3 regions of the Nocardioides sp. S5 genome follow, and region 1 is predicted to be linked to each of the others. Evidence: predicted binding sites of a transcription regulator. Region 1 holds the regulator's gene; each other region holds the start of a gene.
The links. The regulator LexA, encoded in region 1, represses DNA repair genes until DNA is damaged. The targets are predictions, from matches to a motif close to TCGAACANNTGTTCGA.
Positions count from the first base shown of each region.

Region 2: the regulator LexA is predicted to act here: its motif matches at 6,872-6,887, upstream of CFI00_RS16270 (HNH endonuclease signature motif containing protein).
Region 3: the regulator LexA is predicted to act here: its motif matches at 5,701-5,716, upstream of CFI00_RS14720 (DUF6504 family protein).

Region 1 is NZ_CP022296.1:4,022,529-4,032,701, reverse strand. It holds gene tnpB (IS607 family element RNA-guided endonuclease TnpB) at 1-1,165, opposite strand, end outside; gene CFI00_RS19935 (hypothetical protein) at 1,246-1,866, opposite strand; gene lexA (transcriptional repressor LexA) at 2,068-2,790, opposite strand; gene CFI00_RS19925 (SDR family oxidoreductase) at 2,918-3,700, shown strand; gene CFI00_RS19920 (LysM peptidoglycan-binding domain-containing protein) at 3,904-4,254, shown strand; gene CFI00_RS19915 (hypothetical protein) at 4,561-5,079, shown strand; gene CFI00_RS19910 (hypothetical protein) at 5,076-5,879, shown strand; gene CFI00_RS19905 (hypothetical protein) at 5,926-6,261, opposite strand; gene nrdR (transcriptional regulator NrdR) at 6,597-7,073, shown strand; gene CFI00_RS19895 (vitamin B12-dependent ribonucleotide reductase) at 7,183-10,098, shown strand; gene CFI00_RS19890 (ATP-binding domain-containing protein) at 10,103-10,173, shown strand, end outside.
Region 2 is NZ_CP022296.1:3,284,587-3,294,759, reverse strand. It holds gene CFI00_RS16295 (Rne/Rng family ribonuclease) at 1-3,117, shown strand, start outside; gene rplU (50S ribosomal protein L21) at 3,303-3,602, shown strand; gene rpmA (50S ribosomal protein L27) at 3,659-3,913, shown strand; gene obgE (GTPase ObgE) at 4,001-5,566, shown strand; gene proB (glutamate 5-kinase) at 5,556-6,680, shown strand; gene CFI00_RS16270 (HNH endonuclease signature motif containing protein) at 7,071-8,333, shown strand; gene CFI00_RS16265 (hypothetical protein) at 8,409-9,020, shown strand; gene CFI00_RS16260 (MazG nucleotide pyrophosphohydrolase domain-containing protein) at 9,071-9,292, opposite strand; gene CFI00_RS16255 (HIT family protein) at 9,408-9,884, opposite strand; gene CFI00_RS16250 (hypothetical protein) at 9,925-10,173, shown strand, end outside.
Region 3 is NZ_CP022296.1:2,974,952-2,985,124, reverse strand. It holds gene CFI00_RS14755 (polyprenyl synthetase family protein) at 11-1,075, opposite strand; gene metF (methylenetetrahydrofolate reductase [NAD(P)H]) at 1,140-2,030, shown strand; gene CFI00_RS14745 (SIMPL domain-containing protein) at 2,067-2,675, shown strand; gene CFI00_RS14740 (FAD-dependent oxidoreductase) at 2,685-3,986, opposite strand; gene CFI00_RS14735 (DUF4126 domain-containing protein) at 3,996-4,598, opposite strand; gene CFI00_RS14730 (YbaK/EbsC family protein) at 4,602-5,114, opposite strand; gene CFI00_RS14725 (hypothetical protein) at 5,160-5,627, shown strand; gene CFI00_RS14720 (DUF6504 family protein) at 5,796-6,122, shown strand; gene CFI00_RS14715 (SAV_6107 family HEPN domain-containing protein) at 6,132-6,545, shown strand; gene CFI00_RS14710 (methyltransferase domain-containing protein) at 6,662-7,414, shown strand; gene dinB (DNA polymerase IV) at 7,439-8,617, shown strand; gene CFI00_RS14700 (DUF3040 domain-containing protein) at 8,745-9,191, shown strand; gene CFI00_RS14695 (DUF3488 and transglutaminase-like domain-containing protein) at 9,385-10,173, opposite strand, start outside.

The DNA of each region.
Region 1 (10,173 bases):
TGAGCTCGGTGCCGTACCAACTGCTCTTGTACTCGAGTTGCCGGCGCAGCTCTGCGAACGCAGCGTCGGAGACCACCCGTGCCAGCCGCCGGTTGGCGAGCATGCCGGCGGTGTTCAGGTCCTCGACCACGAGGCAGGCGTAGCCCTTGGCGAGGTCGGCGGTGATCTGGTGCAACAGCGCCTTCCGTACCGCAGCGACGCGGGCGTGGAGCTTGCCGAGGCGTCGTGCTGCCTTCTTGCGGCCGTTGGAGTCCCTCTTGGTTCTCGAGTACCTCTGGTTGGCCAGCTTCAGGCGTGCCTGGGCTGTGTGGAGTGCTTTCACCCCCTCCCAGATTTCTCGGAGGTTGCCGTGTTCGTCGGCGGCGACCGCGAGGGTCTTCACGCCGAGGTCGACCCCGACCCGGGCCCGGTGGCGGCCGGTGGTGGTGCGGCGAGCCGGGTGGAACGGTGCGGCGACGCCGGTGATCGAGACGACCCAGCGGCCGCGCTCGTACCGGAACGCGGCAGCGTAGGCGTGGAAGCGGCCCTGCTGAAGCAGCCGCCGTAGCCGGCGGGTGGACTCGCGGACCCGGAGCCCACCGAGCTTGGGGAACCGCATCGCCTTCGGTCCGGTCGGACGGACCGGCGGCGCGGCACCCTCGGGGTACTTGGCGCGGAGCCGGAAAGCCGGCGTCGTCTTGTGCCGGGACTTGAACCGCGGGAACCCGACCGACCTGCCGGCCCGTGCGCCGTTTCGGGAGGCCGCCCAGTTCGCCAGCGCCTGGGCGGCGTGCACGGACGCGGTCTCGAACACATCGGTCGACACCTCGCCTCGCCACGGCAGACCCCGGCTGCCGTCGTGGTTGACCGGCGCGTCGACCGCGCGGCCGTCCTTCCAGGCGTTCATGTGGTTGATGAAGGAGACCTTGCTCCACGACAACGACGGCGTCAGGTCCGCCTCCGGCACACCGTAGGTGCGTTCGGCGGCACGCTGGTCGAGGTTCACCTTCACCCGGGCCAGGTGATGGTTGAACGCCAGCCGGGACGCCCCGGCGTGCGCCAACAGCCGTTGGTGCTGCTCGCTGGTGACGTCGAGGGTGAACCGGAACGTAGTGGCCCGGGTCAACGCCACACCGGTATGCGAGACCAGCACGGCATCGGCGGTCTTTCCAGCGGCTACGGGCATGCCCCTGATGGTGCCGGTCGGCACCGACAGAAATCGCGAACCCGCGGTGCCGCTGACCGGCAGGTGTGGAGGGCTCTGCTTCAGACGGCTCGGGAGAGTGCGTTCACGAGCTCGTCGTGCAGATCGGCGGCCTGGCGAAAAGCGTCCGCCAGCTGCGTGCCGTCTTCGCGGACCGCCGCGTACTGAGCCCGCCCGAGTGCACGGGCTTGGGCGTCCAGGACGTCGGCGACCTCCGGCCACGCCGCGAGCTCCGTGGCGGCGTCGGCGCGTCGGCGTGCCCCCAGACGGAGGGAGAAGTCCTGCAACACGGGCACCGCCGGGTTGCCGAGTCCGGCTTCGGCCCGCTCCGCGAGGTCGCGCAACGCCATCCCGGTTCCGCCTGACGAACCGTGGTCGCCGCGAGCCCACCGGTAGGCCAGCGGCAGCAGGTCGCGCACCGCGTCGTGCTCGGTGCGGTCCGCCACCCGCCGAAGGTTGGTCCGCAGGGGGAACCGGCCGGTGCCGTACCCGATCGTGTCGCTGCCCCAGGCGGCCAGGAACGCAGCGCGCGGCAACCAGGCGTAGGGATGTCCCTGGGGGTCGTGCATGGTGACTCCGTCCGGGCCGGCGTCGAGGACCGCGACGAAGTGGTCGGCGCCGATCGGCCGATCCGAACCGGGCTGGTGAAGCAGCAGCCCCATCTCCAGCGGCCCGACGAACACCGGCCCGCTCTTGCACAGGGCGGCGAGCCGTGTGGGGGTCTACCACGGTGCGGAGGTCATCACCATGCCTGCGGCCGCGCTTGCCCGGCGCGTTGAACACCGGATCCAGCAACGCCCACTGCTCATCGGTCAGATCACTTGGGTACGACATGCCCCGCACGGTGACCGTGCTCGTCGTCAGTGCAATAGGGACACACCCAGTCAGAGGCTGCGCAGCACTGCCGTCACGACGCCGAGGATGGTGGCGTTGTCGCCCGGGATCGGGTCGTAGGCGGCGTTGTGCGGCAGCAGCCAGACGTGGCCGTCCTTGCGCTGGAAGGTCTTCACGGTCGCCTCGCCGTCGATCAGCGCCGCGACGATCTGGCCGTTGGTCGCGGTCTGCTCCTGGCGGATCACGACGTAGTCGCCGTTGCAGATGGCGGCCTCGACCATCGAGTCGCCGGAGACCTCGAGGAGGAAGAGGGTGCCGTCGCCGACGAGCTGCTTGGGCAGCGGGAAGACGTCGGTGACCTGCTCCTCGGCGAGGATCGGCCCGCCGGCCGCGATGCGGCCCACGACGGGGATGTTGACCGCGGTCGGGACGACGTCGCCGATGCCGGTCTCGTCGACGCTCGACTCCTCGCCGCTGGACATCGAGCGGCGCGCGGCCATCACCTCGGGCAGGAACACCTCGAGGGCGCGCGGGCGGTTGGGGTCGCGCTTGAGGAAGCCCTTGCCCTCGAGCACGCGCAGCTGGTGCGCGACGCTCGAGGAGGACGTGAGGCCGACGGCCTGGCCGATCTCGCGCATGCTGGGCGGGTAGCCCTTGGTCTCGATCGAGTCCTTGATGGTGGCCAGCACGCGCTGCTGGCGCGGGGTCAGGCCGGTGGCGTCCGGGGGACCGTCGGGCATCTCGATGACGTTCTTGTCCTCTGACTTGGCCATCTCGTGGAACCTCTCGACGCGGGTGGCCACCTCGTGGGCGATGGGGTGGCTGGTGCGATCACCGTAGTCCTCCCGGGGCCCGAGGATCAAACACCTGTTCGAAGCCGCGTGTCGCTAGCCTGCGGACATGACGACGTCGTGCGTGGTGACGGGCGGGGCCCGCGGGATCGGCCGCGGGATCGCGGAGCTGATGGTGGCCCGTGGGCACCGGGTCGTGGTCGGTGACCTCAACGCCGTGGCGGCCGCTGCGACGGCCGCGGAGATCGGTGCCGCCGCGGGCGTCGCGATGGACGTACGCGACCCGGACGCGCACCGCGCCGTCGCCGCCGAGGCGTCTGCGCACGGGCCGCTCGTGGCGTGGTTCAACAACGCCGGCGTCGGTGACGACGGCACGCTCGCCTCGCTCTCAGACGACAAGGTCCGCCGGCTCGTCGAGGTCAACCTCCTCGGCGCGATGTGGGGCTGCCGCGCCGCGCTCGCTGCCTTCGGCCCGGGTGGTGGCGACGTCGTCAACGTCGCCTCGCTCGCCGGGCTCGGCCCGGTGCCCGGCTACAGCGCGTACGCCGCCACGAAGGCCGCGGTCGTCTCGCTGTCGGCGTCGGTCAACGCGGAGTCGCCGCGCGGGGTGCGGGTGCACGCGCTGTGCCCCGACGGCGTCGACACCGCGATGCTGGCCGGCCAGGACCCCGACGGCATGGGCTCGCAGCTGACGTACTCGGGAGGGCGGATCCTCGGCGTGGCCGAGGTGGCCGAGGCCGCTGTCGCCCTCGTGGGCTCGCGACGGGTGGTCCGGACGATGCCCGGTTGGCGCGCGGGCGTGATGCGCGGCGCCATGCTCACCCCGGGCACCGCGCAGCACGCCGCGGTGCTGTTCGCCGCGCAGGGCCGGCGCGCGATGAGGAAGCGCTGACCGCCGTCTCGTCGCGCTGTCCGTCGCATCGAACAATTGTTCGTGCGGGTGCTTGACCTGTTCGAACAGGTGCTCTACCGTCGTACACATGTTCGATCGAACGTCTGATCGACGTCGAGGCGGCTGCGAAGCCGTTGTCGGTGGGTCCCACTAGACATTCGCTCGACAACGTACCCGGCTGATCTTCCCCAGGAGGCCACACCATGAGCACCCTCAGCCTTGCCCCCAGCTTCACCACTCCCGCCCCCGTCCGTTCGACGGTGCGCCTGACCCGTCGCGGTCGCCTCGTGGTCTTCGTGACCGCGCTGTTCCTCGTCCTGGCCGTCGCGTTCATGCTGGCGGGCGGTGCCGTCGGCACCGGCTCGGCCGGTGAGCGCGCGCCCACCGAGATCGTCCAGGTCGCCCCCGGCGACACCCTGTGGGGGATCGCCAGCGAGGTCGCCACCGACGGCGACGTCCGGTCGATGATGACCGAGATCGAGCGCCTCAACGCGCTCGAGTCCGCCAGCCTCGCGGCTGGCCAGAAGCTCCGCGTCCCGGTCGTCTCCGACTGACGCGTGAGGCCTCCATCAGCCGCTTCGACCCCGGCTGGTGGAACAAGGGGAAGACCGAGGGGCGGGCCTGGTGGCCCGCCCCTCGGCGTCATTTCGTGGTCTTCCTTGGTGTCTGTGTTGTCGGGATCCCCGGTCAACCGGTGACTCCGACCGTTGTGCGGTAGCTGTGATGCGGGATCCGCACCACGGTGACCGCACAAGCCGGGCCGGGCGGGTTGTCCACAGATCTGCGGCCGGGGGTGGTTCGAGGAGAGCTGAACTGGGTAGTTTCCCGAGTGCTGACGTAGTTCTCGGGAAGGCTCCTTCATGCACGTACGCCGCGCTCTCGCGCTCACCGCCGTCGTACCCCTCCTCCTGGCGGGCTGCTCGGACGACCCCGAGCCCCGGCCCAAGATGCCGGACCCGCCGCCGTCGTCGTCCCCGTTGCCCACTGCGTCGGAGACGGTTGAGGCGGAGAGTGCTGAGGAGTTCATCCGGCGGTGGGCAGCCGCCGAGGCTGAGATGGAAAACACCGGGAAGACGGACGTCTATCGGGAACTCTCTGTTGGCTGCAAGGCATGCACGGATCTCGCCGATCTTGTCGAGGAGTGGTACTCGGCTGGAGGGTTCATCGAGTGGGGCGGCTGGAAGATCCAAAGCGTCAGATCGAGAGGTGAGAGCGGCAGCGAATATGTCGTACGGGTCAACTCGAGCCCTACGAGGTACAAGGAGTCTGCTCGCGGGCCGGTCCAGACTTTCGATGGTGGTCCGGGGGCGCATCTCCTCGTCCTGAAGCCGAACGGAGAGTCGTGGGTCGTCACCCGAAAGGCGGAGGTTCCACGGTGACAGTCGCGGCGCGAGGTGCCGTGCTGGCCCTGCTAGGCGGCTTCGTAGTTCTTCTCCCTACGCCCGCCTCAGCTCAATGCGGGGTGCAGAGCGAGGTGGGAGAGGTCGTCGAAACCTGTGACTACTCCTCGGGCGGAATTGAGGAGGAGAAGATCAAGTACCCGACCTCGAAGTGGTCGGTCCGTCAGATCTGCAAGGACGGCAAACGAAACCCGGAGGGTATCTGCTTCAACCCAGAAGACTGCACGACAGACGCCGGCAATCCCGGCACCCGGTACACCCTCTTCCGCGACGGCGAGAACGTCGGCACTGCGTGCCTGAGCGCGGGCGAAGAGGACCTCGTCGACGACCCGCCGCCGATACGGGCGCTCGTGATCGAGGCGTTCGAACGTCTCAGCTGGCCGGCCTCGAAGCTCGAGGTGCAGCCCCCCGGCGGCAAGACGCTTGTCAACCTGGAGTCGAACTTTTACACAACCAACTCCGCTGCCACCTCCATCTCTGTGAACCTCGTCGAGTCGAACGTCGTGGTCAGCGCCCGGCCCATCGCCTACCGCTGGAACTTCGGCGACGGCACGTCCGAGGTCACCGAGACTCCCGGCGCGCCGTACCCGTCCCTCGACGTCTCGCATGTCTACGACCAGACCGCCAAGGTCGCGGTCAGTGTGGACACTCAGTACGGCGATGCGAGCTTCACGGTCAACGGCGGTCCGCCCGAGGCCATCCCGTCGACCATCTGGGTCACCGGCGCCGCTCAGGACCTCGAGGTCGTCGAGGCCGTCCCCCAGCTCGTCCTCCGATAGTGCGGTCCCTGTGGTGCGGATTCCGCACCACAGTCACCGCACAAGCTCAGCGCGCCGCGCGCTTCCCGCCGACCGGCCGGGGAGGCGCGTCGTCGGTCGGGGGAGGGTCGGTGATCCCGAGTGCCCGCATCAACCGCGCGACCAAGAGCAGGCCGGCGAACAGGCAGGCCATCGCGCCGAGGCAGGCCAGGCCCATGAAGGCCCAGGCTGACGAGCCGGAGCCCCCGCGCGCCGCCGTACCGAAGTCGATGGCGGCGTAGACGAGGTATCCCCAGGCCACGACGCAGAGGGTGATCGCGGCTCCGATGAGGAGCGCCGGCTTGTTCAGGGTGCGGGGTTGGGGAGCCCCCTTGCGCGACCCGACCCGCTTCCCCGTAGACACGAGGGCCATTGTGTCCGATGCGGCCTCACGATGTGACCGGAACACCCTGCAGACGCGCCGGTCCGGAGAGCCGAAGGCACCCAAAACCGCAGGTCAGGGCGGTGCGCAGAAATTGATCCGCGGACTTCACGAGTTCACTTGCCAGCGTGGTGGGCGGGGCGTACGGTTACCACTACATCTAGTAGTTACACCGCTGTAGTTATCCACATCTGGTGCACAGGCCAGGGGGAGATCCTCACAGCCTCAGGCTAGTTGTCCACAGGAACATCCCCAGGCGACACCCTGTTATGAGGGTGTACGAGCCGCGCGCTGACGTACCCGAGAGGAGGGCCGCCATGCACTGTCCCTACTGCAAGAACGAGGACACCAAGGTCCTCGACTCCCGGGTCGCCGACGACGGCGGTTCCATCCGTCGGCGCCGCAGCTGCGCCGCGTGCGACCGCCGCTTCACGACGGTCGAGAAGATGCAGCTCACGGTGCTCAAGCGCTCCGGCGCGACCGAGCCGTTCAACCGCGACAAGGCCATCGCCGGCGTCCGCAAGGCCTGCAAGGGCCGTCCGGTCACCGACGCCCAGCTCGCCTGCCTCGGCCAGGAGGTCGAGGACGCACTGCGCCTGAGCGGGCAGGCCGAGTTCGACGCCAACGACGTCGGCCTCGCGATCCTCAGCCCGCTGCGGGCGCTCGACGAGGTGGCCTACCTCCGGTTCGCCTCCGTCTATCGCGCGTTCGAGTCCGCCGAGGACTTCGACGCCGAGATCAAGATGCTCCGGCTCGAACGAGCCGCAGCCGATCAGCCCGCCACGACGGGTTGACCACATTCGGCCCGGCAGGTCGTGGGGAAGCGGCCTGCCGGGCTTACCAAGCAACCGCGACACATCCATCGCGAGCACCACAACCACCACCAGGGATAGAGGAAGTCGTATGACCGAGACGGTGAGCACCCGCGCCAAGGGAGCCAAGGGCAAGGGCCTGACCATGGAGCGCGTCTTCAGCACCGAGGGCACGCACCCCTACGACGCGATCACCTGGGAGCGCCGCGACGTCGTCCAGCAGAACTGGAAGACCGGCGAGACCGTCTTCGAGCAGCGCGGTGTCGAGTACCCCGACTTCTGGTCGGTCAACGCCTCCACCATCGTCACGACGAAGTACTTCCGCGGCGCGGTCGGCACGGACGCCCGCGAGTGGAGCCTCAAGCAGCTCATCGACCGGATCGTGAAGACGTACACGAAGGCCGGCATCGACCACGGCTACTTCGCCACCGAGGCCGACGCCGAGATCTTCGAGCACGAGCTCACCTGGCTGCTGGTCAACCAGTACTTCTCCTTCAACTCGCCCGTCTGGTTCAACGTCGGCACCGCGTCCCCGCAGCAGGTCAGCGCCTGCTTCATCCTCTCGGTCGACGACTCGATGGACTCGATCCTGAACTGGTACAAGGAGGAGGGCTTCATCTTCAAGGGCGGCTCCGGCGCCGGCCTCAACCTGTCCCGCATCCGCTCCTCCAAGGAGCTCCTCTCCTCCGGTGGCACGGCGAGCGGCCCGGTCTCCTTCATGCGCGGTGCGGACGCCTCCGCGGGCACCATCAAGTCGGGCGGCGCGACGCGTCGTGCGGCCAAGATGGTCGTCCTCGACGTCGACCACCCGGACATCGAGGAGTTCGTGATGACGAAGGCGAAGGAGGAGGACAAGATCCGCGCCCTCCGCGACGCCGGGTTCGACATGGACCTCGGTGGCGCCGACATCACCTCCGTCCAGTACCAGAACGCCAACAACTCGGTCCGCGTCAACGACGAGTTCATGCGCGCCGTCGAGGACGGCGCCGGGTTCGGCCTGCGCGCCCGCGGCACCGGCGAGGTCATCGAGACCGTCGACGCCCGCGAGCTGTTCCGCAAGATCAGCGAGGCCGCCTGGGCCTGCGCCGACCCGGGTCTGCAGTACGACGACACGATCAACGACTGGCACACCAACCCGGAGACCGGCCGCATCACCGCGTCCAACCCGTGCTCCGAATACATGTCGCTCGACAACTCCTCGTGCAACCTGGCGTCGCTCAACCTGCTGAAGTTCCTCAAGGACGACGACACCTTCGACGCCGCGCTCTTCGCCAAGGCCGTCGAGTTCATCATCACCGCGATGGACATCTCGATCTGCTTCGCCGACTTCCCGACCGAGCCGATCGGCGACACCACCCGCGACTACCGCCAGCTCGGCATCGGCTACGCCAACCTCGGCGCGCTGCTGATGGCGATGGGCCTGGGCTACGACTCCGAGGGTGGCCGCTCGATGGCTGCTGCGATCACCTCGCTCATGACCGGTACGTCGTACAAGCGCAGCGCCGAGCTCGCCGGCATCGTCGGCCCGTACGCCGGCTACGCCCGCAACGCCGACGCCCACAAGCGCGTGATGCGCAAGCACCAGGCGGCCAACGACGTCGTACGCGTGCTGCACACCGAGGACGGCCGCACGCACAAGCTGGCCACCAAGGCGTGGGCCGACGTGATCAAGCTGGGCGAGAAGTTCGGCTTCCGCAACGCGCAGGCCTCCGTGCTCGCGCCCACCGGCACCATCGGCTTCATGATGGACTGCGACACCACCGGCATCGAGCCCGACTTCTCCCTGGTGAAGTTCAAGAAGCTCGTCGGCGGCGGCTCCATGCAGATCGTCAACCAGACGATCCCGCGGGCGCTGAAGAAGCTCGGCTACCAGCCCGAGCAGGTCGAGGCGATCGTCGCCTACATCGGCGAGCACGGCCACGTCATCGACGCCCCGGGCCTGAAGACCGAGCACTACGAGATCTTCGACACCGCCATGGGCGCCCGCGCGCTCAAGCCGATGGGCCACGTGCGGATGATGGCGGCGGCCCAGCCGTTCCTCTCCGGCGCGATCTCCAAGACGGTCAACCTGCCCGAGAGCGCCACGGTCGAGGAGATCGAGGACGTCTACATGCAGTCCTGGAAGCTCGGGCTCAAGGCGACCGCGATCTACCGCGACAACTGCAAGGTCGGCCAGCCGCTGTCCGACGGTGGCGGCAAGGCCAAGAAGGACGCCGCCGACAAGGCCGCGGCCGACAGTGCATCGTCGGGTGGGGCCGTCGAGACCAAGGTCGTGGAGAAGGTCGTCTACGCCCCGGTCCGCAAGCGCCTGCCGAAGTCGCGAGTCTCGCGCACCACGTCGTTCACCGTCGGCGGTGCCGAGGGCTACATGACCTCCGGCGCCCACGACGACGGCCAGCTCGGCGAGGTCTTCCTCAAGCTCGGCAAGCAGGGGTCGACCCTGGCCGGCGTGATGGACGCCTTCTCGATCGCGGTGTCGATCGGCCTGCAGTACGGCGTGCCGCTGGAGACCTACGTCTCGAAGTTCACCAATCTGCGCTTCGAGCCCGCCGGCCTCACCGACGACCCGGACGTCCGCATGGCGCAGTCGCTGATGGACTACGTCTGGCGCCGCCTTGCCCTGGACTACCTCACCTTCGAGGAGCGCTCGGCCCTGGGCATCTACTCCGCCGAGGAGCGCCAGCGCCACCTCGAGACCGGCTCCTACGAGCCGCTCGTGGAGGAGACCGGCAGTGCAGCCGAGCTCGTCGAGGCGGACTCCTCTGTCGCTGGTCGAGTAGAGCCGAGGGACGAGGCTCGTATCGAGACCCAGGTCGTCGAGGCCGACATCGTGGAGGCCAGCGCCAAGCCGGCCCCCGCCGAGGCCAAGACCACCGCCGAGCTCTTCGAGAAGCTCACCGGCACCGCCGTCGACTCCCCGCTCTGCATGACCTGCGGGACGAAGATGCGCCCGGCCGGCTCGTGCTACGTGTGCGAGGGCTGCGGGAGCACCAGCGGCTGCAGCTGATCTGATGAGTACGTCGAGGGCGGGCCGCGTCATGCGGCCCGCCCTCGTCCACGACACGCCGAACCTCCGCAACAC
Region 2 (10,173 bases), 740 kb from region 1:
GCCCCGGTGGCGAAGAAGACCGCACGCCGGGCGCCGGCGAAGAAGGCCGCGCCCCGCAAGACGGCCGCGAAGAAGACCGCCGCCGCACCCGGCGGGGCGACCACGCCGGCCCCCGAGGCCGCTGCTCCGGAGGCCGCTGCCGCCGGCGACGAGGTCGCACCCGCGACCGCTCCCGCCAAGCGCGCCCCGCGCAAGCGTGCCGCCAAGAAGACCGCCGCGCCCGCCGCGGAGTCCGCCGCTGCCGTCGACGCTCCGGCCGACGCCGCGGCTGGCACCGACACGGACGAGACCTCCGACGACGCTGCTCCCGCCGTGCTGTTCCAGGCACCGGTGGTCACGACCACCACACGACGCACGCGCAAGAAGCCCGCGCCGGCCGCCGTCGAGACGGTCGAGGGTGATGAGCCCGCCGCCGCCGAGACCGCTGCGGAGACCGCCGGCGAGGAGCCTGCCGCCCAGCGGCCCGTCAGGAAGGCTGCCGCCAAGAAGTCCACGAGCAAGTCCGCCGGCAAGAAGGCGTCGGGCTCCGGCAGGGGCAGGGGCAAGGCCGCCGAGGCCACCGAGGCCGTCGCCGCCGAGGCCCCCGAGGACGAGGACGCGACCGAGGAGGCCGCTGCCGACGCCGAGGGCGTGACCGAGGAGGCCCCCGAGGTCGCCGCCGACGCCGACGAGTCGGCCTCGGCCGACGAGGGCGAGGGCGAGGGCGAGGACGGCGAGGGCGGTTCCGCCCGTCGCCGCCGCCGCCGCGGTGGCCGCCGCCGCCGCAAGTCGTCCGACTCCTCCGCCGACAACGGCGACACCGACCAGGAGTCCGCCGACTCCTCCGACGACGCGGCCGAGGCCGGCGCGTCGGGCGACGGTGACTCCGGTCCCGACTCCGGTCCCGACGCCGGTGAGGGCAACGGCGACGGCTCGTCGCGTCGCCGTCGTCGCCGCCGCCGTTCGGGCGACGACGCCGAGTCGTCCGACGACGAGCCCAACACCGTCACCCGCGTGCGGCGTACGCGCTCCGCCGAGGACCAGATCACCTCGGTCGCCGGCTCCACCCGCCTCGAGGCGAAGAAGCAGCGTCGCCGCGAGGGCCGCGAGGCCGGTCGCCGTCGTGCGCCCATCGTGAGCGAGGCCGAGTTCCTGGCCCGTCGCGAGTCCGTGGAGCGCGTCATGGTGATCCGCCAGCGCGAGGACCTCACCCAGATCGGCGTGCTCGAGGACAAGGTGCTCGTCGAGCACTACGTCGCCCGCGAGTCGCAGACCTCGATCATCGGCAACGTCTACCTCGGCCGCGTGCAGAACGTGCTGCCCTCGATGGAGGCCGCCTTCATCGACATCGGCAAGGGCCGCAACGCCGTGCTCTACGCCGGTGAGGTGAACTGGTCCGCACTCGGTCACAAGGAGGGCGCGCCGCGCAAGATCGAGTCCGTGCTCTCCAGCGGCCAGATGATCCTGGTGCAGGTCACCAAGGACCCGATCGGCCACAAGGGTGCCCGCCTCACCAGCCAGGTCAGCCTGGCCGGCCGCTTCCTCGTCTACGTCCCCGACGGCACCACCTCGGGCATCTCGCGCAAGCTGCCCGACACCGAGCGCAACCGTCTGAAGAACCTCCTCAAGGAGATCGTCCCCGACACCGCCGGTGTGATCGTGCGCACCGCTGCCGAGGGCGCCAGCGAGGAGGAGCTGACCCGCGACGTGGAGCGGCTCAAGGCGCGCTGGGAGGACATCGAGAAGAAGTCCGCCAACCGCGGCTCCGGCCCGCAGCTGCTCTACGGAGAGCCCGACCTGACGCTCAAGGTGGTCCGCGACCTCTTCACCGAGGACTTCTCCAAGCTCGTCATCGAGGGCGACGCTGCGTGGGAGACCGTGTCGGCGTACGTCGAGTCGGTGGCCCCGGACCTCGCCGAGCGCGTGCAGCGCTTCGAGCGCGGGAGCACCGGCGGCGACATCTTCGCGACCTACCGCGTCAACGAGCAGATCCAGAAGGGCCTGGACCGCAAGGTCTGGCTGCCCTCGGGCGGCTCGCTGGTCATCGACCGCACCGAGGCCATGACGGTGGTCGACGTCAACACCGGCAAGTTCACCGGCTCCGGTGGCAACCTGGAGGAGACGGTCACCAAGAACAACCTCGAGGCGGCCGAGGAGATCGTGCGCCAGCTCCGGCTGCGCGACATCGGCGGCATCATCGTGGTCGACTTCATCGACATGGTCCTGGAGTCCAACCGTGACCTCGTCGTACGCCGTCTGGTCGAGTGCCTGGGCCGTGACCGCACCCGCCACCAGGTCGCCGAGGTCACCTCGCTCGGCCTGGTCCAGATGACGCGCAAGCGCATCGGCACCGGTCTGCTCGAGTCGTTCAGCGAGAACTGCGAGCACTGCCACGGTCGCGGCGTCGTCATCAAGGACCAGCCGGTCGACCCCGACGCGAAGTCAGACGACGGCGAGGGCCGTCGCAGCTCCCGCCGTCGCGGTCGCCGCGGCGCCAGCGGTGAGAACGACAACGGCAGCGGCGGTGGCAACGGGGGCAACGGGGGAGGCAGCGACTCGTCCTCCGACCACCACGGCCACGCCCCGTCGCCCAAGGACGTGGCCGCCATGGCGCGCCACGAGAAGCCGGTTGACGAGAAGCCGGCCGACGAGAAGCCGGTTGACGAGAAGCCGGCCGACGAGGCTGCTCCCAGCGTGGCGGAGCCGGCTGACGAGCCCGCTGCCTCCGCGGAGGAGCCGACGGCGAAACCCGCTGCCGAGGCTCCGGCCGAGGCTGCCCAGGAGGTTCCGGCCGAGGCCGCTGACGAGCCCGCTGCCGAGACCCCGGTCGAGGCGCCTGCCAAAGGGGCTGCTGAGGAGCCTGCTGCGCCGGCTCCCGTCGAGGACGAGAAGCCGCGCGTCGTCACCCGCACCCGACGCCGCTCCGCGAGCCGTCCCGCCGGTCCGCCGGCCGCCGTCTCCGTGACCGAGCCGGTCGCGACCGACGGCTCGGGCCAGGTGCCGGGTGTGCTCTCCGGTGCTGCCGGCACCGTCCCGGACACGGGCGCGGTCGAGCCCGGCACTGCCGGCTCCGAGCCGGTGGACGCACCCGTCGTGGAGCACGTGCCGATCAAGAAGAAGGGCTCGCGCAAGCGCTGAGCACCGTGGGACGGGGGCGGCCGGACGTCGTTTTGCCGGTCGTCACCCGATCCCGTAGTCTTGACCCTCGGTGTTCGACACACCATCCCTGCGCGCCCGCCACGCGGCGTACTCGCCCTTCCAGGCGGTGTCGTGCGCAGGTAGAAGTTCCCCCAGTTTTCCGCAGTCTGATGAGGAGAGTGGCCGTGTACGCGATCGTGCGCGCTGGCAGCAAGCAGCAGAAGGTTGCCGTGGGCGACGTCATCGAGATCGACGCGATGGGCGCCGCGGGCGACACCCTCACCCTTCCGGTGGTGATGGTCGTCGATGGCGAGAAGGTCACCGCGACCGGCCTGGACAAGGCGAGCGTGACCGTCGAGGTCACCGGCCGGACCAAGGGCCCCAAGATCATCATCCAGAAGTACAAGAACAAGACCGGCTACAAGAAGCGCCAGGGTCACCGCCAGAAGTACACCCAGGTCAAGGTCACCGACATCTCCCTCTGAGCGTTCGCTCGAGGTCGACACGTCTCTCTCCAGCTCAATCGTCAAAGGACTGAACAATGGCTCACAAGAAGGGTGCCGCGAGCACCAAGAACGGTCGTGACTCGAACTCGCAGCGCCTCGGCGTGAAGCGTTTCGGCGGCCAGGTCGTCGGCGCCGGCGAGATCATCGTCCGCCAGCGCGGCACGCACTTCCACCCGGGCACCGGCGTGGGCCGTGGCGGCGACGACACCCTGTTCGCCCTGCAGGCCGGCGCCGTCGAGTTCGGCACCCGCCGCGGTCGCAAGGTCGTCAACATCGTCCCCGGCGAGTGACCTCCCCGCGACACTGAGCACTTCTGCGAAGGGCGTCCCGATTCCGGGGCGCCCTTCGTGCTTTCACCCACCGATGCAAGGAATCTGATGGCCATCCCCACGTTCGTCGACCAGGTGACGCTGCACCTCGCGGCCGGACGAGGTGGCAACGGCGTGGCCTCCGTCAAGCGCGAGAAGTTCAAGCCGCTCGGTGGTCCTGACGGCGGCAACGGCGGCCAGGGCGGATCGATCATCCTGCAGGTGGACACCAGCGTCACCACCCTCGTCGACTACCACCACAGCCCCAAGCGCCGCGCCGACAACGGCGGACAGGGCGCCGGTGACCACAAGAACGGCGGCAACGGCAAGGACCTCGTCCTCACCGTCCCCGACGGCACCCTGGTCAAGGACGCCGACGGCAACGAGCTCGCCGACCTGATCGGCCACGGCACGACCATGGTGGTCGCCCAGGGCGGTCGGGGCGGCCTCGGCAACGCGGCGCTGGCCTCCTCCAAGCGCAAGGCCCCCGGCTTCGCGCTGCTGGGCGAGCCCGGGGACGAGCTCGTCGTACGCCTCGAGCTGAAGGTCGTCGCCGACATCGGCCTCGTCGGGTTCCCGAGCGCCGGCAAGTCCTCGCTCATCGCCGCGATCTCGCGGGCCCGGCCCAAGATCGCCGACTACCCCTTCACCACGCTGATCCCCAACCTCGGCGTGGTCACCGCGGGCGAGACCACCTTCGTGGTCGCCGACGTCCCCGGCCTGATCGAGGGTGCCGCGGAGGGCCGCGGCCTGGGCCACGACTTCCTGCGCCACATCGAGCGCTGCGCGGCGCTGGTCCACGTCGTCGACACGGCGTCGATCGAGCCCGGTCGCAACCCGCTCGACGACCTGGAGGTCATCGAGGGCGAGCTGGCCCGCTACGGCGGTCTCGAGGACCGCCCGCGACTGGTCGCGCTCAACAAGGTCGACGTGCCGGACGGCCAGGACATCGCCGACATGGTGGTCGAGGAGCTGCGCGGTCGTGGGCTGCGGGTCTTCGAGGTCAGTGCTGCGTCCGGTGCCGGTCTGCGCGAGCTGACGTTCGCGATGGCCGAGATCGTCGTCGCGTCGCGCGAGGTCGCCCCCGACGTCGCGCCCGAGCGGATCGTGCTGCGGCCGAAGGCCGTCGACGCCAGTGACGACTTCGAGGTCGTCCGGACCGATGACGGGTGGCGCGTGCGCGGCACCAAGCCCGAGCGCTGGGTGCGCCAGACCGACTTCAGCAACGAGGAGGCGGTGGGCTTCCTCGCCGACCGTCTCAACCGGCTCGGCGTGGAGATCAAGCTCGCGCGCATGGGCGCCGAGGAGGGCGACGCCGTCATCATCGGCCCCGAGAACAACTCCGTGGTCTTCGACTTCAAGCCCAGCATCGAGGCGGGCGCCGAGATGCTCGGTCGCCGTGGTGAGGACGAGCGGCTCCGTGAGAACCGCCCGGCCCGCGAGCGCCGTCGCGACATCGCCGAGGCGATGGAGACCAAGAGCGAGGAGGAGGCGCGCGCCGACGTCGCCCGCCGCCTCGACGAGGAGCGCAAGAAGAAGGGCCCCAACCGCAGCAGCGGCAGCTCGGGAGTCGGTCCGATGTCCTACGAGATCGGCAGCAAGGACGACCCCGACTGGGACGGCAGTGACGACTGACCGCTCGACCCTGGTCCGCGCCGCCCGGCGCATCGTGGTCAAGGTCGGGTCGTCGTCGCTGACCACGGCCGCGGGTGGGATCGACCCCGATCGCGTACGCCGTCTCGTCGAGGTCCTCGCGACGGCGCGAGGCAGCGGCGCCGAGGTGGTCCTGGTGTCGTCGGGCGCCATTGCAGCCGGCCTGGCGCCGCTCGGCTTCAGCACCCGCCCGCGCGCCCTGGCGGCCCAGCAGGCGGCGGCGTCCGTGGGGCAGGGGCTGCTGGCCCACCGCTACCAGGAGGAGTTCGCCAGGCACGGCATCGTGACCGGCCAGGTCCTGCTCACCGTTGACGACGTGGTGCGCCGCGCCCACTACCGCAACGCGCACCAGACCCTCGCCAAGCTGCTCGAGCTCGGGGTGGTGCCGATCGTCAACGAGAACGACACCGTCGCCACCTCCGAGATCCGCTTCGGCGACAACGACCGGCTCGCGGCGCTGGTGGCGCACCTGGTGCACGCCGACCTGCTCGTGCTGCTCTCCGACGTCGACGGTCTCTACGACGGCCCGCCGAGCCGGTCCGGTGCGCAGCTGCTGCCCGTGGTGCGCTCCGAGGACGACCTCGCGGCGGTCACCATCGGTGCGGCTGGCTCGTCCGGCGTCGGCACCGGGGGCATGACGACCAAGGTGGAGGCCGCCCGCATCGCGACCGGCGCCGGCATCCCGGTCGTGCTCACTTCTGCCGAGCAGGGTGCTGCGGCGCTCGCGGGTGCCGAGGTCGGCACCCTCTTCGAGGCCACCGGCAAGCGTCGCCCGGCACGTCAGCTCTGGCTGGCGCACGCCACCACGGGCCTCGGCTCGCTGACCCTCGACGCCGGAGCCGTACGCGCCGTGGTGTCCCGCGGGGCCTCGTTGCTGCCCGCCGGCATCACCTCGGTGGCCGGCAGCTTCGTGGCCGGTGACCCCGTCGACCTGCTCGATCCCGACGGGGGAGTGGTGGCCCGGGGGCTGGTGAACTTCGACTCCGAGGAGCTGCCCGCGCTCCTCGGCCGCTCCACCGGTGACCTGAAGGAGTCGCTGGGAGCGGCGTACGAGCGCGAGGTCGTGCACCGCGACGACCTGGTGCTGCTGGGCTAGACGGCTTCGCCTGGCTGTCCCGTGGGGGACGTGTCGAGGCAGTGGTCCGAGTGGACGGTGAAGCCCTCGTGCGGCCGGAGCGCGAGCAGCGTCTGCTCGACCCTTGATGGCCGCGTCGGACGCGGAGGACCGCCCGTCGAGTCCCGGACGAGTCGTCTCCGCACAACGGGCGGATCCTGATGCGTTCTTGATCGAACGTGTGTTCTAAATATGGTCGAGCCGGGGTAGAGTCGGGTTCACGTTCCACAGTCACCGGGTAGTCGTGATGCCGAGCTGGTGGGGCGAGTTGCGAGGGTGAGTAATAGTCCGGTGATCCGGGCCTCCAGGAGCGACGACCGTAGAGCCACACGCACGTGCGTGGGGTACGCCGTCGTCGGAAGGAGGCCAGCCGTGAACCACCCGATCCTTGTTGCTGCCTCCGACATCCGGAGCCTGCTGAAGGGCGTCGCAGGGACGAACCCGACGTTCATGTCCACCTCCGAGAAGGCGGCCGCTCTCCGTGAGCTCGTCGCGGCCGAGGCGCAGCTGGTCGAGCTCCGGCTGAGGGTCCTGGCCGACGCGGGCGACCTCGCCGACGCGACGGGTGCGAAGGACGCCGCGGGGTGGCTGGCGCACCAGACTCGTGCCCGGTACGCCGACGCACGGGCCGATCTCGCCCTCGCTGGGGCGTTGGACCGGGAGCGGCCGGTGCTGGCGGTGGGGATGCGCGAGGGCGCCGTGACCCTGGCCCAGGCGCACGTGATCCGCCGAGCCCTCGACGCCCTTCCCGTTGCGGTGGACGCCGACACCGTTGACCGCGCTGAAGCCCACCTGGTCGCGTGCGCGGCGGAGTTCGGGCCGAAGGAGCTGGGGCGGATCGGGCGGCGGGTCCTCGACGTGGTCGCCCCCGAGATCGCCGAGGCTGCGGAAGCCGCCCGGCTGGCCGATCTCGAAGCCCGCGCCGCGGACAAGACGCGGATGACGATGCGCCGCCAGGGCGACGGCACCACCCGCATCAGCGCGCTGGTGCCGGACGCGGTCGCGACCCGGCTCGCGACCTACCTCGAAGCGTTCGCCAACCCCCGCGCACCCCACGAAAAGACGGGCGGGGACGGCGATCCGTTCACCCGGCTGCCCTACCCCCGCCGCATGGGTGAGGCGTTCGCCCGGTTCCTCGAAGCAGCCGACCCGACCCGGCTGCCCGTCCACGGCGGCGACGCGACCACGGTCGTCGTGACCATCCCCTTGGCGTCGCTGCGGGCCGAGCTCGCCACCGCCGACCTCATCGGCGCCGGCCTCGTCCCGGGCGATGACCTCACCGGCGACCGCATCACCGCCAGCCAGGCACGCCGGCTCGCGTGCACCGCGAAGATCCTCCCCACCGTCCTCGACGGCACCAGCCTCCCGGTCGACCTCGGCCGCGCGAAACGACTCTTCACACCCGCTCAACGCAAGGCGCTGCTGATCCGCGACCGCACCTGTCGCGCCGAAGGATGCGACACCCCCGGCACCTGGTGCGACGCCCACCACCTCGACCCCTGGCACACCGGCGGACCCACCGACCTCGACAACGCGATCCTGCTCTGCCCGCACCACCACCACCGCGCCCACGACACCGGCTACCGCACCGACCGCCTCCCCAACGGCGACCTCAGGTTCCACCGGCGGACGTAGGAGCCGGCGCGGTGGGCGTGCGGACCTGCAGCGACGCGGACGGAACCCCTACCTCGGAGCTGCCGTCAGAAGGCCATGCCATTCCTCCGTGCCCTGGTGCTGACGGTGTTCGTCGTACCGGGTCTGGTCGTGACGTGGGGATCAGGACCAGCCGTCGCATGTTCCTGTGCCTATCGAGGGGTTCCAGACGCCGTTGCCGGTGCGGACGAGATCTTCGCCGGGACGTTGGTCGGCATGGAGGACCCGCCCCAGCAGGCCGTGATGAGCAGCGCCGACCCGATCACCTACACCGTGGCCGTGGATGCCGTCTATCGAGGCGACATCGGAACGTCGACCACCTTCGAGTCGCCGATGTCCGGTGCGTCGTGCGGCTTGGAGGGCATGATCGTCGACCGCCGCTACCTCGTCTTCCTCAGCAGCGACGGGGCACGCCGTACGGCAAGCCTGTGCGACGGCACAGCACTGGCCACTCCCAAGCGGATCAAGGCCGTGGCGCGGCTGACCGGGGCCCCGGCGCACCCCACGCAGGCGGCGGCGACTGGGGCGGCTCCAGCTGACGGTGAGTCCCCGGTGGCAGGGACCTCCGCCTGGGTGATCGGCGGCGGCGTCGCCGGGGTTGGCGGACTCCTCGGTGTCTGGTTCCAGCGAAGGCGTCGCGCGGCCCGTACGCACGCTGTTCCACTCTGACCTCGTCGGTGCGCCTGAGTGTGGGTCGTCGGGAGAGGCACCCGTCACCCTCAGGCCTCCGGTGACGACAACGACTCCTCGAGCTCGTCCATGGTGCTGGCGAAGGCGCCGGCCAGGTCGACGTCGTACGCGTCGGCGAGCGTGAGCACGCTCCACAGGCAGTCTGCGAGCTCGTGGGCGAGCGCCTCGTCGAGGTCGTCGCGCGGGCGCACGCCGGCCTTGCCCTGCACGAGCTTGGCGAGGTCGCCGACGTCGCCGAGGAAGCCGAGCATGATCTCCTCGGTGGTCCACGAGCGGCCGTAGGTGGCGGCCTCGACGTCTGCTAGCGGGCGCGGACGGCACGGGCGCGGTCCTGCATCTGGTGGAAGTCCATGGGGTGATCCTGCCTCAGCCGAAGGTGCGGGGCAGGCCGAGCGCACCGGCGAGCCGGTCGGCGTACGGCTCCCGCTCCTGCGGTGTCACCCACCGCGTCGAGCGGTGCTGCTCGTAGAGGTGGTCGTCGCCGTGGCGCGGGAAGACGTGGACGTGCAGGTGCCACACGTCCTGGTTGCCGGCGGGCTCGTTGTGCTGGCGCGTCGAGGTGCCCTCGCAGTCGTACGCCGTCCGCATCGCGACCGCGACCCGCTGGGTCAGGTCCCAGACGGCGTGGCCGACCTCGGTGGGGATGGAGTAGAGGTTCTCGTGGTGACCGCGGGGGATGACCAGCGCGGCGCCGGGGTTGCCCGGCCACCACTTGGGCGAGATGCGCGCATAGGCGAGGTCGGTGACGGCGACGACGTCCTCGGGCTGGTTGTGCTCGTCGTGGCCGCCCCGCTGGATCCGGCAGAAGGGGCAGTCGTATCCGTCGGGCTCGTGGGTGCGCACGCGGCAACCCTGCCACCGCGCCGGACGCTAGCGTCGGAGCATGGACGACGCGCGCGAGCCGCTGCACCGGACGGCGGAGGAGGTCGCGGAGGACGAGGAGTTCTTCGGTTGGTACGGGCCGTGGGCGCCGCTCGACCCCGACGGGCTGGTGGACTTCATGGCCGGCTTCGACCGTCTGTGGTGGATCGTCGGCGGATGGGCGATCGAGGCGTTCACCGGCGTCCGGCGCGAGCACGAGGACGTCGACCTGTCCCTGCTGGCCTGCGACCTGGGAGCGTTCCGCGAGCAC
Region 3 (10,173 bases), 1.0 Mb from region 1:
CCCTGCGCGCTCAGACGGTGCGCTGGGTCGCTGCGGCCGCGAGCTCGGTGAGCACCACGCGGGCACCGCCGTCGATCTCGGCCGCGTGCAACGTCTCGACGGCATGGTCGGCCAACGAGCCGATCACCGCCTCGACCTGCGCGCGGGCGCCGGAGTCCTCGATGATCGCGCGCAGCTCCTCGACGTCGGCCGCGTCGAGCGGGGTGCCGAGCGCGGCGTCGAGGCGCCGGGCGGCCGCCGGGGGAGCGGCGTCGAGGGCGAGCGCGACGAGCACGGTGCGCTTGCCCTCCACCAGGTCGTCGCCGGCCGGCTTGCCGGTCTCCGCCGGGTCGCCGAAGACACCGAGCACGTCGTCGCGCAGCTGGAAGGCCTCGCCGAGCGGCAGGCCGAAGCGGCCCAGCTGCTCGAGCTGCGCGTCGGTGGCGCCGGCGAGACCGGCACCGATGTGGAGCGGCCGCTCGATGCTGTACTTCGCGGACTTGTAGCGCAGCACGGTCATCGCCGTGTCGACGTCGGCGTGGCCGCGGGCCTGGACCGAGACGTCGAGGAACTGCCCGGCGATCACCTCGGTGCGGCAGAGCTCGAGGAGCGCCATGCCGGAGGCGACGTCGTCGGCGGCGAAGCCGGAGCCCCGCAGCAGGTCGCCGGACCAGCCGAGCAGCAGATCGCCGAGCAGGATCGCGGCAGCGGCGCCGTACTGCTCCGGACTCCCTCGCCAGCCGGCCGCGCGGTGCTCGCCCTCGAAGGCGCGGTGCGTGGCCGGACGGCCGCGCCGCGTGTCGGAGGCGTCCATCAGGTCGTCGTGGACCAGCGCACTCGCGTGCAGCACCTCCAGCGACGCGCACGCGCGGGCCAGCGCAGCGTCGTCGGTGACGTCCGGCCGCACCGCGCGGTAGCCCCAGTGGCAGAAGGCGGCACGGAACCGCTTGCCGCCGCGCACCGCCGTACGCGCCTCGTCGATCAGGCGACCGGCGTCGGGGCCCAGCGGCGCGAGCTCGGCGGCGCGGCGGTCGAGGAAGGCATCCAGCACCTGCTGGACCTGGTCGCGGAAGGGTGCGGGGTCCCAGGTCGTCACGTCATGGAGCCTAATCAGTGGACAAGGGCACCGGCGCATCGCGGGGCTCCGTAGGCTTGCGCCCATGAGCGACGGACGGGGCCTGAGCATGCGCGACCTGCTCGCGCGCGGCGAGCGGTCCTTCTCCTTCGAGTTCTTCCCGCCGAAGGACGAGGCCGGCGAGGAGCAGCTGTGGCAGGCCATCACCGACCTGGAGCCCTACGGTCCGACCTTCGTCTCGGTGACCTACGGCGCCGGCGGCACCACGCGCGACCGCACCGTCGCCATCACCGAGCGCATCGCCCGCGAGACCAGCATGCTGCCGGTCGCGCACCTGACCTGCGTCGGCCACACGGTCGAGGAGCTCACCACGATCCTCGACGACCTCAGCCGGGCCGGCGTGCACCACGTGATGGCGCTGCGTGGTGACCCGCCGAGCGGTCCCGGGAGCCCCTGGACGCCGACCGAGGGCGGACTGACCTACGCCAACGAGCTGGTCGCGCTGATCCGCGAGCGGGCCGACATGCGCATCGGCGTCGCGGCCTTCCCCGAGGGCCACGTCGACGCGGTGGACCTCGAGACCGACGCGCGCGTGCTGAAGGCCAAGCACGACGCCGGTGCCGAGTTCGCCGTGACCGACATGGTGCTGCGCGCCTCCGACTACGTCGGCCTGGTCGAGCGGGCGCGGGCGGTGGGGGCCGACCTGCCGATCATCCCGGGCATCATGCCGATCCTGAACCTGCGCTCGATGCAGCGGATGGTCGAGTTCTCGCGCCGCCAGCTTCCCGCGGAGATCACCTCCCGGCTCGAGCCCCTCGCGGACGAGCCCGAGCGCCTGCGGGCGGAGGGCATCGCGATCGCGACCGAGCTGTGCCGCGACCTGCTCGAGGCGGGCGCCCCGGGTCTGCACTTCTACACCCTCAACCGCTCGAAGGCGACGCGCGAGATCTTCGCCAACCTGCGCATCACCGTGTGACCTGGCGCCGCCACGGCTCCGGCTACGGTGACTCGCATGATGACCGTCACCGTCACGGGGACCGGCACCGCCCGCGTCGCGCCCGACAGCGCTGTCGTCCGACTGTCCGCGGTCGCCCGCGGCGACGGCGTCGCGGAGGCCTACGAGTCCATGTCGTCGGCGGCCGGCGCGGTAGTCGAGGTGGCGCGGCGCCACACCGAGCAGCGCCGGATCGCCTCGGTGGGGATCACGGTGTGGCCCTGGCACGACCACTCCGGCACTCGCCTGGGCTACGAGGCCCGCCACGCCTTCGCCATCGGCTGCGCCGACCTGGCATCAGCCGGCGCGATGCTCGGCGAGCTCGCGGCCGGCATCGGCGACGCCCTCGCGGTCGACGGCGTCGGGCTCGAGGTCACCGAGGACCACGGCGCGGGCGACAAGGCGCGCGAGGCCGCGTTCCACGATGCCCGCGACCGCGCCGCAGCCCTCGCCCGGCTGGCCGGTGCCGGCCTGGGCGCCGTGCAGACGATCGTCGAGGGCGACGCAGGACAGGGCGGCCCGGGACCGATGCCCCGGATGGCGATGGCGCACGGCGGCGGCGCGATCGAGCCGGGGGAGGCGACGGTGACCAGCACGGTCACGGTCGTCTGGGAGCTCGCCTACTGACCGGACGCGTCAGGCGCGGCCGACCACCTCGGCCACCAGCGCGGCGCTGAGGCCGGCGAAGGGGAGCCCCGAGCCGGTGGTCGCGTGCGCCCCGGCGGTGAGCACGCCCGGGATCGGCGTACGTGGTCCGAGCCGGTCGCGCGACGTGCGCGGTCCCTGCCACAGCACGCCGTACGGCGAGCCGCCCCACTGCTCGACGAGGTCTCGGGGGGTGCGGTCGACGCGGGCGACGACCTGCTTGCGCACGTCGATGCCCTGGCGGGCCAGCGCCAGCAGCACGTCCTCGGCGATGCGGCCGCGGCCCAGCACGGTCCAGGCCGCGGCGCCGTCGGGTGCCCGGCCCCCGGTGCGCACGACCAGCAGCGGGTCGCCGTGCACCACCACCTCGTGCGGGATGTCCGGGACGTCACCGGCCAGGCCGACGTGGCAGACCACGGGCGGCATCGCCGGCATCGTGCGCCGGACGTACGACGCCAGCGCGGGCAGGCGGCGCGGGTCGATCGCCACCACCACGTGGTCGGCGTCCAGCTCGCCGTCGGCGGTCCGGACGGCCGCCACCCGTCCGTCGCGCACGACGAGGTCGAGTGCCTCGGTCCCGGTCAGGACCGTGACGCCGCGCAGCTCGAGCCGTGCGGCCATCGCGGTGCCGAGGGCGGCGAGGCCACCGGGGACGGTCCAGGCGCCGAAGCGCTGCTCGAGGTAGACGTCGACGCCGGCGTGCACCGGGGCGTTGCGCGGGTCGTGGCCGGCCATGACCAGCCGGTGCCCGGCGACCAGCCGCAGCCGCTCGTCGCGGAACGTCCGACGCAGCCTCTTGTCCAGCGACTCGCGTCGCCCGAGGAGGTCGATCAGCTCGCGCGGCGCGACGTCGGCGTCGAAGGCTCGCTCGAACCACTCCTTGCGCAGCAGCTCCCACGCCTCGCCGTACGACGCCACGTGGTCGACCCACTGCTGCCCCAGGCCCGGACCCAGGCCCTCGAAGGCCGCGAGCTGGGCGGCGCGGGAACCGCCGGGGACCCGGACCGACGACCCGTCGCCGAAGCGGTGCTCGCGGACCGGGTCGAGCGGCTGCAGGTCGAGCTCGCGCTCCAGCGGACGGCCCGACTTGCGGAACAGGTCGCGGACCACGGCGGGGAGCAGGGTGCTCGCGGGACCGGCGTCCCACGCGAAGCCGTCGTGCTCGACCGGGGTCAGGGCGCCGCCCGGGCGGTCGGTGCGCTCCAGGAGGGTGACGTCGTGGCCCAGCTTGGCCAGCCGCGCTGCCGCTGCCATGCCGCCGAACCCGCCACCGACCACCACCACGCGCGCCACGGGTGAACCCTAGGCGACCGGACCTCCGACGCCCGCGCGTGTCGGACCAGCCTTCCACCGACGCCAGCCGCGGCGGATCAGGCGGGAGAGGAAGAACAGCATGACCAGCCCGAGCAGGAGCAGCACGCCGGCCACGGCTGCCGCGGCTCGCGGGTGCTCGAGCGAGAACCACACGACGGCCAGCACCGCGGCGTCCTCGGTGAGGCTGGCCAGGATGTTGGTCGCGGGCTCGGGGGAGGTGTTGATCGCCAGCCGCCCGCCGGCCTTGGCGAGGTGGCTGAGCAGCGCGGTGCCGCCACCGACGACGCCGAGGACCGCCTGGTCGAGCGACGAGGCCTCGCCGGCCAGCAGCACGCCGATCACGGCGCCGGCGGTGGGACGGATCGCGGTGGAGATCGCGTCCCAGGTGGAGTCGATGTAGGGGATCTTGTCGGCGATGAACTCCATCGCGTAGAGGAAGCCCGCAACCACCAGCACGTCCCACCGCCCCAGCGCGTCCGGGATCTCCGCGACCGTGCCCACCCGGTCGGCGGTGCCCAGCACGAGGACGACGAGGTAGGCGTTGATGCCGCTCGCCCACCCGCTGGAGAAGGTCAGGGACAGCGCGTCCACGGGTCAGGCACCGTCCTGCGGGCTCGCGTCCGGCTCGGGGTCGGGCTCCACGTCGACCTCGACCGCGCCTGTCATCGCCACGAGCTCGTCGTACGTCGTGGAGAAGACTGCAGCAGGGTGGCCCGCCGCGGCCCAGACGACGTCGTGGCGGCGCAGCCACGGGTCGATCCAGGTGCGGACCGGGTCCGGGTGGTCGATGGGGGAGACGCCGCCGATGACCTGCCCGGTGTGACGGCGCACGAACTCGGGGTCCGCGCGCCTCAACCGGCCGACACCGATCCGTTGCGCGACCGCTGCGGTGTCGACCCGGTGCGCCCCCGAGGTGAGGATCAGGACCGGCGCGCCCCCGGCGTCGAACAGCAGGCTGTTGGCGATGGCGCCCACCTCACACCCCAGTGCCGCCGCGGCAAGTGCCGCAGTGTGGGCGCTGTCGGGCAGGATGACCACGTCACCTGTCCCGCCGCGCCGGGTGAGCTCGCCTCGAAAAGAGGTGATCGATGTGTGCTCGGTCGACATGATGCGAGCCTAGCGACGACAACCGATGAGCTTCAGGAGTGATGGATGGCGCGCGACGTGCCCCGGTCCGTGACCAACAGCGTGCGAGTGCTGGGCCTGATCGTGGCCACCTCGGGCGTGATCACCCTGCTGACGTGGCTGATGCGCGACGAGGTGATCCTCGGCTGGGCCCAGGGCAACCCGACGGCGCAGGAGCTCCTGGCCCAGGGCGGGATCGAGCAGCTGCGCGACGACCCGATCGTGCCGGGCTTCGTGGCGCTGGCAGTGGTGGCGTTCGTGGGCTTCGCCCTGCTGGCGATGGTCCTCGCCTCGTTCTTCCTGGGCGGCCACGCGTGGACCCGTCCGGTGCTCACCGCGACCGCAGGTGTCGGTGTGCTGGTGGGGGCGGTCTGCCTCGACTCCCACCTCCCCACGATCTTCGTGGTGCTGTCGGCGCTGGTCATCCTCGAGGGCCTGGTGCTCTCGTTCTTCCTCTGGCAGCGCGAGACCACCGCCCACCTCCGCGACGTCTGAGCGCCTCCTGCCTCCCCGCCCGCCCGACTGCTCTTGACGCGTTGTCGGTGGGGAGGAGTAACGTTCGGGGTGTTCGAACAGATGTTCGATGCGACCCGGGCGGTGGTGACCTCGACCCCCATCTCCGCCCGGGTCGGCCCCGGGGTCGACGGAGCGTGAGGAGGCGTGATGAGGCAGTACGACGACCCCGTCGAGGTGCGACGTGGCGAGGAGCAGGACCCCGACCAGTTCCTGTGGCGCGGCCGGCTGTGGAAGGTGCGCGCAGTGGTCGCGCACTGGGTGGAGACCGGACCGTGGTGGCAGGGCGCCACCGACCGCGACGGCGCCGCGGGCGACCTGCTGGCCGAGCGGGAGCTGTGGCGGGTGGAGGCCGGGCGCGGTGCCCCGCCCGCCCGTCCTGTGCCCGACGAGGAGTCCTCGCCGTCCTACGGCGTGTTCGACCTCTCCTTCGACTGGACCGACGGGCGCTGGCAGCTCGTCGGCTGCCTGGACTGAGGTGCTGGCATGGACCACACCCTGAGCCCCCACCTCATCCCCGCGTCCGCCCACTCCTACCTCCAGCGCTCGGCCACCTCGCTCCACGACGCCATCACTGCGCGTGACGTGCCCACCCGCTATGCCTGCGCCCACGTCGCCGCGCTGTGCGCAGCAGCCGCCCTGCTCGCGGCGCGGGCCAAGCCGGCGCCACGGGGCCGACGGCAGAAGAACGCCTGGGTCCTGCTCGCCGAGGTCGCACCCGAGCTCACCGAGTGGGCGAGCTTCTTCGCCTCGGGTGCCGCCAAGCGCGCCGCCGCCGAGGCGGGCTCCACCCGCGCCGTCAGCGAGCGAGAGGCCGACGACCTGGTGCGCGACGCCGACCGGTTCCTGGCCGTCATCGAGCAGGCGCTCGGCCTGGTCCCGCACGCCAGCGTGGCGTGAGGTGGCGCCGGAGCCGGCAGGCGCGCGGACCGGCCTCTCGCGCAGCCTGTGGCACGGCAGCCCCGTGAGCCCGGGATGAGCCCTGCCGCACCACCGCTCCCACTAGGGTTGCTCCCATGCCGCAGCCCTCTGCCAGCTCCTCCGCCAGCGAGCGTCGCCAGTCCGTGCGGTCAGGCGTGGTCTGGGACGGCGTGCGCCGGGTGCTCGACGCGCCCGGTGCATTCCCCGAGCAGCAGGCGCGGATCGTGGACGTCGGCGGCGGCACCGGCGGCTTCGCCGTTCCCCTCGCCGAGCTCGGCCACACCGTGCAGGTCATCGATCCCAGTCCCGACGCGCTGGCATCGCTCGACCGTCGCGCGCGCGAGCGTGGCGTCGCCGACCGGGTCACCGGGCAGCAGGGCGACCTGTCCGACCTGCCCGGGCTCGTCGAGGACGCCGACCTGGTCCTGTGCCACGGCGTGCTGGAGATGGTCGACGACCCCGCGGCGTCCTTGTCCGCGATCGCCGGGGTGCTGCGTCCCGGCGGCCACCTCAGTCTCCTCGTCGCCCAGCGCCACGCCGCCGTCGTGGCCCGCGCGATGGCCGGCCACTTCCAGGCCGCGCGCGAGCTGCTCGACGGCGACCCCACCTCCGCCGCTCGCACCGGGCACCGCTTCACCCACGACGAGCTCGTGGACCTGCTCGTCGGGGCCGGCCTCCAGCCCGCCGCCGTCCAGGCCGTGCGGGTCTTCGCCGACCTCGTCCCCGGGAGCCTTCTCGACCTCGAGCCCGGCGCCACCGCGGCGCTGGTCGAGCTCGAGCGGGCCGTGGCCACCCGCCCGGAATACCTCCCTCTCGCCGCACAGCTGCACGTCATCTCCACCCGCTGAACGGCCGGTCACCGGGGGTGTCCGGTGACCGACACGCCGCTGCTGCACGTGGACATGGACGCGTTCTACGCCTCCGTCGCGCTGCGCGAGCGCCCCGACCTCGTGGACCAGCCAGTGGTCGTCGGCGGCAGCGGGCGCGGGGTGGTGCTCGCTGCCAACTACGTCGCCCGCCGCTACGGCGTCCGCTCGGCCCTGCCGATGACGCGCGTACGCCGCCTGTGCCCGCACGTCGTGGTGCTCGCGCCCGACTACGCCACCTTCGCGAGCGTCTCCGCCTCGGTCATGGAGACCTTCCGCGAGGTCACACCACTGGTGGAGGCGCTGTCCCTCGACGAGGCGTTCCTGGACGTGCGCGGGTCCGCGCGGCGCCTCGGCACGCCACGACAGATCGCCGAGCGGCTGCGCTCGGTGATCCACGACGAGCAGGGCATCACCTGCTCGGTCGGCGTGGCGGCGTCGGTGTCGGTGGCGAAGGTCGCCAGCCGGCGCGCGAAGCCCGACGGTGTCGTCGTGGTGCCACCCGCGGAGGTCACGTCCTTCCTCCATCCGCTCGACGTGGGCGAGCTCTACGGCGTGGGGGAGAAGACCCAGGCGCTGCTGCACCGTTGCGGCCTCCTCACCGTCGGCGACGTGGCCCACACGCCGCTGGCCACCCTCCAGCGCGCCGTGGGTGTCCACCTCGGCCGCCAGCTCCACCATCTCGCCTGGGGCACCGACCGCGGCGAGCTCACCGTCCGGTCCGAGCCCTACCAGCCGGAGCGCTCGATGGGCGCCGACGAGACCTTCGCCCGCGACACCGACGACCGCGACGTGGTCGTGCGCGAGCTCCTGCGGCTGTCGGCACGGGTGGCCGGACGCATGCGCTCGGCCCAGGTGGCCGGGCGCACGATCACCCTCAAGGTCCGCTTCTCCGACTTCACCACCCTCACCCGGTCACGCACGTTGGCCGAGGCCACCGACGTGACCGTCGAGATCCACCGTGCCGTGACCTGGCTCTACGACGCACTCGGCCTCCGGCGCGCGCGCCTCCGCCTGGTCGGCGTACGCGTGGAGGGACTCGTGCCGCGCGCGACGGTCCACCACCAGCTGGCGCTCGGGGAGCCCGAGCGGGGGTGGGCAGAGGCCGACCGCGCGGTTGACCGGGCGACGCGCAGGTTCGGCGCCGCCGCGGTGCGTCCGGCGAGCCTCGTCCGTCGGGACTGACCGCTCGCACGGTGCAGGAGGGACCCCTACGGGTGGTTCGCGTGCCCGGGTCGGGGGAATTTCACCATCACGCCTACCGTAGGTGCAGGACCGTGCCTAGACTTGAGGCACGAGGTGAGGAGGAACCGTGGAGCTCTCCGAGGAAGAACTGCGACTGCTCGAGCAGATGGAGCGCGCGCTCGTCGAAGAGGACCCCAAGTTCGCCTCGACCCTGCGCGGCACCTCGTTCCAGCGCGCCGCCCGTCGCCGCATGGTGCTCGGTGGCGGCATCCTCCTCGTGGGCGTCGGCGCGCTCATCGGGGCCGTGCTCCTGGGTGACAACCCGCTGGTCCGCACCGGCCTGGGTGTTCTCGGCTTCGTCGTGATGCTCGGCGGCGCGATCCTGGCGCTGACCTCGGCCCGCAACCCCGGTCACCCAGCGCCCAAGGTGCGCGCCTCCGGCAAGACCGGCCTCGGCGTCGTCGACGGCGGTCGTCAGCACCGCCCGGGGCGTCAGGGTCGCCAGCGCTCCAGTGCTCCCTTCATGCAGCGCATGGAGGAGCGGTGGCGCCGCCGCCGCGAACGCGGTTTCTGAGCACCCGGCCCTGACCGGGCACTTCCTCGCGCTGAGACTCGCCCACCGGGCAGTTCGTCGCGCTGAGCGCCGCTGACCGGTCAGCTGCTCGCGCTGAGAGTTGCTGACCGGGCGGTTCCGTGCGTCCGGAGTGCCGCCCTCGACGGCAAGGAAGGTGCCCGCTCGGCACGCGCCAGCGCGACGAAGTGCCCGCTCAGCCGACGAGCTCGTCGACCGTCCGGCTGGTCTCGTGGTCCGGGGTCTCAGTCTGGGCCGTGCCGGCGCGACTGCGCGGGCGCCAGGTCGTACGCCGTCCGACGACCGAGGCCGGCCACCAGGAGGCACGACGGACCTCGCGCGGCGTCACGCCGGCGACCAGCGCCTGCTCGACCAGGTCCGCGTCGTGGGCGTGCTGGGCGGCGGTGAAGGACTCCGGGTCGCGGGCGTAGCGGCTGCGCTCGAGCGCGACGACGAGCCGGTCGAGGGCGTACGCCGCCTCGGGCGCCTGGTCGCGCCCGCGGCGTGGACGGTCCGGGCGGGGCCCCTCCGTCGCGGGGGCGGCGAGCAGGCGACCCAGCCAGTCGCCGACGCGACGCGGTGAGCGGCCCACGGGCCAGGCATGGCCGAGGTCGCGGGCAACGTCGCGCAGCTCGACCCAGAGGTCCTCGATGTCGCCTGCGAACCGGTGGCGGCGGCGGGCGTCGCGCACGAGGCGCGGAGTCAGCAGCAGGAGCCCCAGCAGGGCGAGGCCCAGCGCGGACGCGATGATCGGCACCCACGGGATCGAGGTGGTGTCCGCGTCGGCCGCGCCCGTGTCGGCGCTGGGCTCGTCCCCGCGCTCGGGGAGGAGCTCGGTGGAGCGGCTCGCGCTGGGGCTGGGGCTCTCGGTGACGGCCTCGAACTCGGCTTCGGTGTAGGCGGGCGGCTCGGTGGCGCGCGCCTGCGGCGTGGGCTCGAAGCGCACCCAGCCCGACCCGGGGAAGTAGAGCTCGGGCCACGCGTG